2 regions of the Arthrobacter sp. KKT183 genome follow, and region 1 is predicted to be linked to the other one. Evidence: riboswitches for the same ligand, from Rfam matches in the RefSeq annotation. Region 1 holds a riboswitch; the other holds the start of a gene.
What was found. Region 1 has a riboswitch for cyclic di-AMP ahead of ACZ2GY_RS16570 (NlpC/P60 family protein). Riboswitches for the same ligand answer to the same signal wherever they lie in the genome.
Positions count from the first base shown of each region.

Region 2: another riboswitch for cyclic di-AMP. It lies ahead of ACZ2GY_RS09850 (LysM peptidoglycan-binding domain-containing protein); the one in region 1 lies ahead of ACZ2GY_RS16570 (NlpC/P60 family protein).

Region 1 is NZ_CM145770.1:3,505,272-3,511,166, forward strand. Features, by position in the region: gene ACZ2GY_RS16550 (four-helix bundle copper-binding protein) at 530-940, shown strand; gene ACZ2GY_RS16555 (DUF305 domain-containing protein) at 1,143-1,526, shown strand; gene ACZ2GY_RS16560 (DUF305 domain-containing protein) at 1,570-2,172, shown strand; gene ACZ2GY_RS16565 (M23 family metallopeptidase) at 2,245-3,096, opposite strand; gene ACZ2GY_RS16570 (NlpC/P60 family protein) at 3,245-4,060, opposite strand; cyclic di-AMP (ydaO/yuaA leader) riboswitch at 4,067-4,246, opposite strand; gene ACZ2GY_RS16575 (heavy-metal-associated domain-containing protein) at 4,543-4,869, shown strand; gene ACZ2GY_RS16580 (copper-translocating P-type ATPase) at 4,909-5,895, shown strand, end outside.
Region 2 is NZ_CM145770.1:2,066,588-2,072,482, forward strand. Features, by position in the region: gene ACZ2GY_RS09845 (NAD-dependent epimerase/dehydratase family protein) at 1-347, shown strand, start outside; gene ACZ2GY_RS09850 (LysM peptidoglycan-binding domain-containing protein) at 480-1,385, opposite strand; cyclic di-AMP (ydaO/yuaA leader) riboswitch at 1,390-1,569, opposite strand; gene ACZ2GY_RS09855 (hypothetical protein) at 1,681-1,962, opposite strand; gene mutM (bifunctional DNA-formamidopyrimidine glycosylase/DNA-(apurinic or apyrimidinic site) lyase) at 2,047-3,057, opposite strand; gene rnc (ribonuclease III) at 3,073-3,804, opposite strand; gene rpmF (50S ribosomal protein L32) at 3,861-4,064, opposite strand; gene ACZ2GY_RS09875 (YceD family protein) at 4,067-4,600, opposite strand; gene ACZ2GY_RS09880 (TOBE domain-containing protein) at 4,818-5,252, shown strand; gene modA (molybdate ABC transporter substrate-binding protein) at 5,249-5,895, shown strand, end outside.

The DNA of each region.
Region 1 (5,895 bases):
ATTTTCCACCTCGGCTGCTGCGGCCTTGTGCCTGCAGATGAGCCACGGGCCCGGAGGAACCATGGGCATGGCGGTGAACACTTCGCCTGTCGCGGTAGTTGGCGAAGCATCCCCTGTAGAGGCAGCTGATGGTTCCGTGGGGTCTCCGGCTACGGTTCCCTGTTGCCAACAACGTGCAGATACTTCCGAAGCGACGCCTCCTGCACACCGTGCTGTCCTCGGTGACAATCCTGCGAACTTCAGCGTTCCCGTTAGCCAGCTCCCTTTTGCTGCTCTGATGCCTCCTGCCCAGCCTGACCCAACGCTGGAAAAACTGGAGCACTTCACCCCGTCCTTGACCGCGCTATCGATCAGTCGGACATAGACCGGGCGGTCCCCTCGCGCCCCGGTTCAAGCATCCGGGCAGGCGGTAGTTCAACGCATTCTTTTCGCCGACATGTCGGCTGGACGCGGGCTTACACCTTCCCGCGACAACACTTCACCAAACAGGGCTGTATCTGTCAGCCTTCACCAATAATGGGAGAAACCAATGACACATCATGTGACGTCCATGCTCGATACCTACCCGAAGGATCTGGGAGGAGTGGACAAGGAAAAACTCGCCGCGTGCATCGAAGCCTGCTTTGAATGCGCCCAGACCTGTACCGCCTGCGCCGATGCCTGCTTGAGCGAGGACATGGTCGCCGAACTGACCAAATGCATTCGCACCAACCTGGACTGCGCGGATATCTGCGCCACGACCGGGAACGTGCTGTCCCGGCACACCGGCTACGACGCAAACCTGACCAGGGCGATCGTGGAAGCATGCCGCATCGCGTGCAAGGCCTGCGCGGATGAATGTGGGCAGCACTCCGATATGCATGATCACTGCCGGATCTGTGCTGAAGCATGCCGCCGATGCGAGAAGGCCTGTGAGGAACTGCTCGCGACCCTCAACTAGTTCAGTGAAACCGTAGCGGAGGGAGGAATCGGTGAGCAGTTCGCCGCAGAAATCGCGACGCGGGCAGGATGGACCCGAGAAAGAGTCAGACCCGCAGGGGAACCGGCACGACACCGGCCACGGAGGGCACGGAATGGGCAGGATGTACTTAAAATTCGGTGTGATCCTACTCGTCAGCCTGGGTTTGATGTGGGTGTTGTCAATGTCGATGGTCCGATCGATCGACCATTTCTATTTCAATCTGAGCAACTTCTGGATGGCCCTTGTCATGGTGTCCGCGATGGCGGTGGTCATGGTGGTGGGTATGTGGTCGATGTTCAAGAGCACCAAGGTGAACATCGCCCTGCTCGCCGGTTTCGTCCTGCTGTTCGTGGGCACGTTAGCCCTTGGGCGGACCGAGACGTTCGTCGGAAACGAGCAGTTCCTGAAGTCGATGATCCCGCACCACTCGAGGGCCATCCTCGTATGCCAGGAATCAAACATCACTGACCCGGAGATCGTGGAACTTTGCGATGCCATTGTTCAGACCCAGCAGGAGGAGATCAGTCAGATGCAATCAATCCTCGACCGGTACGCAGCTGACTGATCCGTTCCCCCACCCACCAATTCTCAAGGAGTGTAAGAAGCCTATGAAGAACATCAACAAGCGGAACGTTTCAGCCGTAGCAGCATCGGCAGTTTTGGCCGCCGGGGCGTTCACTGGTACTGGCCTGGCAGTGGCCTCACCAGCTCTGGCTGACGCGCCGGCCCAGAGTGAACAGGTCGCCAGTTACGAAGTGGATTTCCTGAAGAACATGATCGATCACCACACCATGGCGATCATGATGGGCCAGACCTGCCTGGAGAAAGCAACCCACGATGAGTTGGTGCAGCTGTGCAGTTCGATCATCGCCTCCCAGTCAGCTCAGGTCGACATGATGCAGGGATGGTTGCAGGACTGGTACGGCATCTCCTACACCCCTCAGCTGAGCACCGGTGACATGCAGTCGATGCTGCGGATGGAGAACTTCACCGGCGCCCAGTACGAAATCCGTTTCATGCAATCGATGATCCGGCACCACTGGGCTGCGGTCCGTGAGAGCGGGACCTGCCTGGAGAACGCCGGCCACGCCGAGCTGCTCTCCCTCTGCGGAACCATCCGCCAGACCCAGTTGGAGGAGATTGGGCAGATGCAGTCCTGGCTGGAGGAATGGTACGACCGGCAGGGCGGCCGTCCCTCCGGTACGGTCTAAGCACCACAACACCGGGAAACAGGCATACGCGAGGGGCCGGGCTTTTTCCCGGCCCCTCGTGCTTGCGCGGGATTATAACCAGGTAGCGGGGTCGACGAGCGCGTCGTTGATCATGACTTCGAAGTGTAAATGGCAGCCGGTGGAATTGCCGGTGGTTCCGACTCCGCCCACAACGTCTCCCCGGGCAGCTGTTTGGCCTACGCTGACGGCAATGGTGGCGAGGTGGTTGTAGGTGGTCTTGAGCCCGTCCCCGTGGTCAATGACGATGCGGTTCCCTCCACCGTAGGGGCTCCATCCGGCTTCGGTGATGACTCCGCTGGCAGCGGCCATGACGGGAGTGGAACATGCGCCGGTGAGGTCGATACCGGTGTGCATTTCCCCTGGCGACCCGGTCAGTGGGTTGGTGCGATATCCGAAGGTCGAGACGGTGGTCATTTGGGCCAGCGGTGTGCCGAGGCCGGACTGCTCAGCGGGTTCGGCCGCAGACACATCCTCCGTATCATCGCCGGAGGTCGTCTCGATGGGACCATCGGCTAGAAGGTGGGATGAATTCACCGACCCAGTCGCCGGCTCAGTGGAGGCAGCACCGGGCACCGCGACACGGCTGAAATCCACTTCGGCCTTCGGATCGGCCTCAACGCTGTGCGCTCGTGGCTGTTGAGCGCTGTCCGCGGCCGAGCTGGTGGTGGATGTTTCCACGGACGATGGAGTCGCTGCGGTGAGGGAAATGCCGGCGAGAAGAGCGGCGCTGAGCACGCCGACGGCCGAGATCGCACCGGCGACCGGGGCAACGGGTGAAGCGCGACGGTTCGTCGCGCTACGGGTCACGGCGCGACGGCCGTGCTCGTGACGTGGGGCGGCCGCTGCTGCGCGGCGGCGTCCTGAGGCGGCGCGGCGCCGACCGTGCGCGTTATGGGAAGACAACGATGATCTCTACTCACTCAAACGGGGTGAGGGCATGCCGGAGTACAGGGGGAAATTACTCCGGCATGCCCAGGTGTGGGTAGGTGAAGAGCTTTGGGGCGGTTCGCAATCGCCCTGTTGACCCTTTCCTGCCCGGCTTAGGTGGCTGTTAGCCGTTGACCCGGACGAAGGATGATCCGGGGAGATCGCTCAGGGGGTGCAGGAGGGTGTCGTTGACACCATTCATGCCGCTGCTGATGACCTGGCCGTTACCTACGTAGATAGCGATGTGGCCGGGCCGGATGACCAGGTCACCTGGGGCTGGTGAGCCGACAACGGTCCCGTACTGGTAAAACTGCTCGGGCCCGAGGTCGCCGACAGACTTGCCGATGGATCGCAGTGCGACCTCGACGAGGATGGTGCAGTCCTGGGTACGGCCGATCTGAGCGTAGGCCGAAGCTACGAGCGCGGCACCAACACTGCTGCTGGCTGCAGGCGCAGGAGCCGGCTTCGGCTCGGGAGCCGGCACAGGAGCCGGAGCGGGCAGTGCCACTTCCTGCACGGCCATTTCCTGCACGGCAGGGGCCTGCTGTACCGGGGCGGTTTCCACCGTCTGCACGGCTGCCAGTGACGCCTCGGCTACGGGGGCCGGGTGCTCGACGACAGGAGCCGGCGCAGCGACAACTGGAGCGGGCGCAGCGGCGACGGCTTCGCGTTCGAAGGAGATATCGGCCGATGTGTCCGCGGACACCGGCTCGGTTTCCACGGTGGCGACCAACGAACTGGTGCTCACCTGACGCTGCGGTGCGTCCAGCGCCTGGGCCGGAAGGCCAGCGCTGAGAATGAGACCGGAAGCTGCGGTGATCACTGCAGCCTGGCGGCCTGCAGATCCCATATTGGAGGAGACAGCCTTGGAGATGACAGCCAACGTATTGGTCTGGGCCGGAACTGCGCGATGGCGCGCGGGGGCATGCCAAGTAGACATAAATCGAGTACCTTCTCCCAACGCCTGCGAGGTTAGCTGTCGGGTTCGGATGGGAGTCACCCGGCCGTGAAAACGGCTTAACCCCAAGGACCCTCAAAGCATGGGCCCGCGTACATGGTTCCCCCGCCTCTGCCAGCGGAAAACGGACGACCCCACCACGGTGACAGAGCTCGGCGATCCGTGTGGGAGTGCCTCCATGGGGGGCAGGCACGAGATTGAGAGTACCTCACCCCGCAGCGATTATCACAATTGGATCACGGCGGGTCTCCCCCTTGCCGCTGGAGGCTCCCGCCCTCATGGGGATCCGCGGAAACTATCTCTTGACATATACCCTGGGGGGGTATAATTTCGGAGGTACTGGATGACATTGTCCGGTTCCTCTGGAGCCGCACGTTCGACCAGTCCCCACATCATGCGCGACGGAAGCGCCCCGACATCCAGCGCTACCTGATCCCGCTCACCACGTAACGCAAGGAGTTCCCATGTGTGGCCCCCCCACCGCTGATCTGCGGCTGACTGAAAAGAACTCGGTCGGCTGCGCCTGCTGCGCCCCGCAGTCAGACGTTCAAGCCGACCCAGTACCTGCAGAAGCAGTTAATACCGAATTCGGTGTGGAGGGGCTGAGTTGCGGTTCCTGTGCCTCCAAGGTTGCGGACGCACTGACGACCCTGGACGGGGTTTCCGGTGTGCGGACCGACCTGGTCCCGGGAGGAACCTCGACCGTGCACGTCACGGGAAACCGTGCTTTGTCCGACGCCGAGGTCGCCCCGGTGATCCAGGACGCCGGATACTCGCTCACGACCGCCTGAGCAAGGAGGTACCACCTCGCACGAGGAAAGGACATGGCCATGAACACCAATCATCACAACCAGCCAGACCACAGCCACGGAACAACCACCCCAGGTGTGATCGATGAGGACACCCATGGACAGGCGATGCCCTCGGATCACCCGCATTCAGCGTTGGACGAGGACCACCGCAGCCATGAACACGGCCAGCACGCCGGACACAGCACAGCAATGTTCAAAAACAGATTCTGGATCAGCCTCGCCCTGACCATCCCGGTAGTCCTGTTCAGCCACATGTTCGCGATGATCCTTGGCTACACAGTCCCGGACTTCCCTGGAGCCTCGTGGATCTCCCCACTGTTGGGCACGGTCATTTTCGTGTACGGCGGCGCACCCTTCCTCAAGGGAGGGTGGACCGAGCTGAAATCCCGCCAACCCGGCATGATGCTGCTGATCGCCATGGCGATCAGCGTGGCATTCATCGCCTCCTGGATCACCACCCTGGGGATTGGGAACTTCAACCTGGACTTCTGGTGGGAACTGGCCCTGCTGGTCGTCATCATGCTCCTGGGACACTGGATGGAGATGCGCGCCCTCGGATCCGCGGCAGGAGCCTTGGACGCACTAGCTGCGCTCCTGCCCGATGAGGCCGACCGCGTTACCGCCTCCGGAATCGAAACCGTACCCGTCAGCTCCCTGGTTACCGGTGACGTCGTCCTCGTCCGCTCCGGTGCCCGCGTACCGGCGGACGGCGCCATCGTCGACGGTTCAGCGGAATTCGACGAATCCATGATCACCGGTGAGTCCCGCACCGTACCCCGCAACGTCGGCGAAACCGTCGTGGCAGGAACGGTCGCCACGGACAACTCCGTCCGGGTCAAAGTCACTGCCGTCGGCTCGGACACCACACTGGCGGGAATCCAACGCCTGGTAGCCGAAGCCCAGGCGTCTTCCTCCAAAGCCCAGGCCCTGGCCGACCGGGCGGCCGCACTGCTGTTCTACTTCGCCCTCGGCGCAGGGATCATCACCTTCATCGCCTGGCTCCTG
Region 2 (5,895 bases), 1.4 Mb from region 1:
ACATCTCCGGATCCCCGCTGGTCATCACGAACGGTGAACCGCGCCCGATCGGTGAGCTCCTCACCCGCATTTGCTCCGCCGGCGGCGTCCGGGAACCCCGGAGATCGATCCCAGGCTGGGCAGGCAGAGCGGCCGGCAGCGTCGTCGAAAGTATCTGGCGCGCTTCCAAGGCCGACAGCGAGCCTCCCATGACCCGCTTCCTCGCGGAGCAGTTGTCAACGGCCCATTGGTTCGACCAGCGGCACACCAGGTCCCTGCTTGGCTGGACTCCGGAGGTGAGCCTGGACGAGGGTTTTGCACGCCTCGCCGCGCACTATGGCGATTCAGCGTCGCGCATCAGGCACTGATGTTCAGATAACTGACGGTTTGCGATCGGACCCTCAGCCTGGTCAGCCTGTTCCCTGTCGCGTTGGTTCATTAAATGCCGCTGGGAAGGACCTTTACAGGTCCTCCCCAGCGACGAGAGACTAAGGCGAAGATTAGACGCGCACGAAGTAGGCGCCCGGCAGATCGCTCAGCGGGTGCTGCATGGTGAGGTTTGCACCATTCATTCCGCTGCTGATGACCTGGCCGTTGCCAGCGTAGACGGCTACGTGTCCGCCCGTGATGACAATGTCGCCCGGTGCAGGTGTGCTAACCGGGGTACCGTAGCCAGCGAACTGTGCCGGTCCGAGATCGCCCGTACCAAGGGCCTTTTCGAGGAGCACGGTGCAATCCTGGATAGCACCGGCTGCGAGCTGGGCCCGAGCCGACGCGAGGATGCCTGCGCCGCTGGCGCTGCCCGAGTTGTCTGCAACCTGGATGTTGCTGGAGGCAAGGCTGATGATGGTGCTGGTCTCGACCGGTGCCGGAGCAACAGCAGCTGCCTGTACCTGCACTGCAGGCGCGGCTGCCGGAGCTGCTACCTGAATCTGCTGTACCGGAGCTGCGGCAGGAGCCGGAGCGGCAGCAGCGCTACCGGAGAGGCTGATGACCTGACCCGGGTAAATGATCGAATCCCAGCCGAGGCCGTTAGCAGCGAACACGGCGTCCAGGCTGACGCCATAGTTCGCTGCGATCGAGCCGAGAGTGTCCCCGGACTGCACAGTGTGGGTAGGAGCATTGACGGCCGGAGCCGGCGCCACGGGAGCCGGAGCAACCGGAGCTGCCGGGGCCACAGGAGCGGCTGCAGCCTGGACGTTGGCCTCAACTGACGGTGCTGGGGTGTAAGTGGTGGTGCCCGCGCTTGCTGGCAGGGCCGCTCCGAACATGATTCCGGAAGCTGCTACAACAACGGCTGCTGGGCGGCCAACGGTGCCGGCGTGTGAGCTCACTGCCTTGGAAACGACCTGCATGGTGCTGGGCGGGGTTGCACGGTGGCGTGCGATATGACGGTTTTTGGACACGGAAATAGCCTCTCCCAATGCCGGCGGAGTTAGCTGTCGGATTCGGATGGGAGCCAGCCGGACTACCGGTCTTGGACCGGTGAGTCTTCACCCCTAGGACTTCTGAAGAAGCCCGCTATCTGGTTCCCCCGCTCCTGCCGCAGTGTGTAGCGAACGGACCTTCCGACGGCGGCAGGATTAGGCAATCCACCAGAAGGAAGCCGGGCTTTTGAGCCCGGCGTGTCCATAACGTTACATTCTTTCGGACTGGATGTCACATTTCAATCACGAGAAACGCCGGTTCAGCCGCGCCGGATTAGATTTTGTACTCGTCCTGCGCGCTTTTGGGGCCGTCCTGATCGCCATTGCGGTGCATGGCTGACTGCGCCTTTTTCAGGGCCTGCTCTGCCTGCGCCTGAACCTCCGGAGCCTTCGTTTTTACCGTCTCCGATGCCTGGGAAACCTTGTCCTGGACCTTCGGGTTGTTCCAGAGCTCGTTGGCCTTCACTTTGATCTGCTCATAGCTTGCACGACCGGCCCGGGCGCCCAGAACGTAGCCTGCTGCCATACCTGCTGCAAAAACCAACTTGTTCTTCATCGCGATACTCCTGACGTGTCGGGTACTGAGATACTGAGATATCGAATCTAGTCAGCTTACTTACTTTTGTCACGTCGGAGCCGCTCACCAGCGTCCGTTACGCGGCCGTGGCTGGCACCTGGGGCACGTGTATGAGGACCGGTTCATGAAGGTGTCGCGCCGGATCAGGGAATCCAAACCATTCTCGAAGCATCGCCGACAGGGCTCCCGCTCCCGCCCGTAGGCGTTCAGCGCGCGCTCAAAGTATCCGGACGCGCCGTTCACGTTTACGTAAAGCGAATCGAAGCTGGTGCCGCCTGCCTCGAGCGCCCGGATCATGACGTCCCTACACGACTCGACCAGTCGCGAGGCTTCTGCACGCCGAAGGGTGTCAGTGGGGCGGGCGTAGTGCAGCTTCGCTGCCCACAATGATTCGTCGGCATAGATGTTTCCGATTCCCGAGACGAGCGTCTGGTCGAGCAAGGCGCGCTTGAGCCCCGTGCGGCGGGAATGCAGCTTGCGGTAGAAATCCTCGAAGGAGAATGCAGGGTCCAGCGGGTCACGTGCGATGTGCGTCGCTTCAACCGGCACCAGGGGAACGAGGTCCTCCCCCAGTCCGCCGGGAAGACCATCAGCTGTTGCCACCATGCTCGTGACAAAAAGCCCGCCGAAGATCCGCTGGTCCACGAAACGAAGCTCCTCCGGCACCGGCTGAGGCCCAGCAGCCGGAGACAGCCGAAGGCGAACCTTCAGGTGCTTCTCGTCCGGCTGGGTGCGGTCCTCGACCAGCAACTGGCCGCTCATTCCAAGATGAGCCATGAGCGCAACTGGCGGCCTGCCGTCCGGGAGTTCCTTTGAGGACGCCAGGTCCGGTGACGGCGCAGGCCGGGAGCCGCCGTCGTCATCGGTGAGGGTAAGGGGCAGCCAGAGGAACTTGCCCCGACGCACGGCATCGCTGACGCGGGCTCCGATGAGGTTTCCAATGAAATCCTCGATGCCGAGGGCATGGCGGCGGATTGAACGGGGGTCCAGGACGTCGACCGCCTCGATGCGGCGCCCGCGAACCCAGCGCGCGAGACCCCTGCGCACTACCTCCACCTCGGGAAGCTCAGGCATAACGAGGTGCAAAGATCACGTGGAGTGGCGGAGCTGTGCGTCCGCGTGTGCGAGAGGCAGTTGGTTTACCTCAGGCTGAAGGAGCTTCCACGAGGCAGAGGCAGCCTCTTGCTCGGCCTCCTTCTTGGAGCGCCCGGAACCTGAGCCGTAGGTCGCTCCGCCGATCACCAGGACGGCCTCGAACCGGCGGTCATGGTCAGGCCCGAAACCCGTCACCTTGTAGTCGATAACCCCCATGCGCTGTGCCGCGGCGATTTCCTGGATGCTGGTCTTCCAGTCCGTTCCGGCGCCAAGGGCTGCGGCGTCCCGGAGCACCGGACCGATGATGCGCATGACGAGGCACCGTGCGGTCTCCATGCCGTTGCTGAGATAGGTGGCGCCGATGATGGCTTCCATGGTGTCAGCAAGAATTGAGGATTTGTCCCAGCCATTGGTGAGCTTCTCTCCCTGTCCCAGGAGGATGTGCTGCCCGAGATCGAGGCCGCGGGCAATCTTCGCGAGGGCGCGGGTACTCACCACCGCCGAACGCCTCTTGGCGAGTTCACCCTCTGAAAGATCAGGATTGTCCCTGTAGAGAGCGTCCGTGACCGAAAGCCCGAGGACGGAGTCGCCGAGGAATTCGAGGCGTTCGTTGGTAGGGATTCCGCCCTGTTCATACGCATAGGACCGATGTGTCAGGGCAAGACGAAGCGTCTCGGCGTCAATAGTGACACCGAGACGCTTCAAAAGATCTTCTGAACTCTCCACGCGGCGACGCTTTCGCGATCGAAGCCTCAAGCACCGTAAACCGGTGCTCTTGGCATTTAGACGTCGGCTACCTTGCGGCCCTTGTACTCAAGGAACAACTCAGTGCCGGCGGAATCGGTGACAACCTTGGCCTGGTGGGCAAGGCTGTAAGTGACGCGACCGTTCTCCACCGTCTTCACCAGCTTGGGAGCAACAGCCTTCCACTGGGACCGGCGTGCACGCGTATTCGAGCGGGACATTTTCCGCTTGGGAACAGCCACGACTAACTCTCTTCTCTCTTGTCTGACTCTGTCTTAACTTCTGGTTCCGCTGCCTCAGGGTCGGCGGCCGCACCGGCCAACCCTGTCAGAGCAGCCCAGCGGGGGTCAAGGACCTCGTGCCGGTGTCCGGGGTCATCCTCCAGGCGAGCACCACATTCAGCGCACAAACCCTGGCAGTCCTCCCGGCATACCGGTTGGAACGGCAGCGATGTCACTACTGCGTCCCGCAGCACCGGTTCGAGATTGACTGTGTCATTCTCGACCTGACGCTGCAGGTCCTCCTCTTCATCCTCCGCCATCTCAGGGGCGTCGTAGTAGAAGAGTTCCTGCACATCGACACTGGTGCCGTAGCTGAGCGGGTCCAGGCACCTACCGCATTCGCCGGATACTTCGACGTCAACGGTTCCCGATACCAGGATCCCCTCGTGTACAGCCTCGAACCTCAGGTCCAACTCCATGCTGGAGCCTTCCTGAACGCCGATGAGCGCCACACCAAAATCTTTCGGCGCGGGCACATGTTCTTCGACTGTCCGCATGCTCCCCGGGCTGCGCCCAAGATCCCTGACATTGAAGACCAGGGGCGAACTGAGATCGCTTTTGATGAAAACTCCTGTAGAACATGTGACCGACGAACCATCTTAGCCCGAAACCAAGCCCCGCCCCAAACCCATTCCGCCATGGTCTCGACCGGGATGGAAAAATCTGTTCGGATACGGGTCATTTGGTTGCACATACCACGATAGGTTGGATGTTATGACTCAAGTACGCATCCGAGACGCCGCGCAGTTTCTGGGCGTCAGTACCGATACCGTGCGCCGCTGGATCGACGATGGAATCCTGGGCGCTAAGCGCTCATCGGGTGTCCTCTCTGTCGACGGACTGGAGCTCGCACGCCTGGCACGCGATCGCGCTGTCCTTCCCGCAGACCCGCACGGTGTTGCAACGTCCGCCCGCAACCGCTTTGTGGGGCTGGTGACAGAGGTAACCAGCGACAGAGTGATGTCGCAGGTCGAGCTCCAGTGCGGACCGCTCCGGGTTGTTTCCCTGATGAGCAGCGAAGCGGTACGCGAGCTTGGGATAGAGCCGGGCACCGTTGCTGTTGCTGTCATCAAAGCAACTAACGTCATCGTTGAGACATCAGCGGATAATTTCACCTCTCAACCCCGATCAGCCGGCGGCCCCCGGTGACGCGCCGCTTGCGCAGGCTGGTGAGCGCCGTCGTCGTCGTGTGTGCCCTTGCCTCCTGCAGCAACACGGATCCGGCGGCGGATGGCGTCCTCAACGTCTACGCAGCCGCTTCACTCCAGGCCCCCTTTGAGGAAATCGCCACTGAATTCGAAGCCGTCCATCCAGGGCTGAGCGTGCAACTGAACCTTGCGGGATCATCGGACCTGGCGACGCAGATCATCGCCGGGGCGCCCGCCGAGGTCTTCGCCCCGGCGAATACTGCCACGATGGAGCAGGTAGCTGCCGAGGGCCTGCTGGCCTCGCCGTCGAAGACGTTTGCCACCAACGTGCTGACCATCGCAGTGGCAGCGGGAAACCCGCTCGGCATCGAATCTCTTGAGTCACTCACAGAGCCTGGTATTGCCACGGTGCTGTGCGCTCCGCAGGTGCCCTGCGGAGCCGCGGCTGCGGCAGCGCAGGAAGTAAGCGGCGTCTGGCTTGAGCCCGTGAGCGAGGAGGGCTCGGTTACCGACGTCCTTGGCAAGGTCTCCTCCGGGCAGGCCGATGCCGGGCTGGTCTATGTCACCGATGTTGACGCCTCGGGGGGCGCCGTGGACGGCGTACCGATCGATGCCGCCGCGCAGGCAGTAAATACCTATCCGAT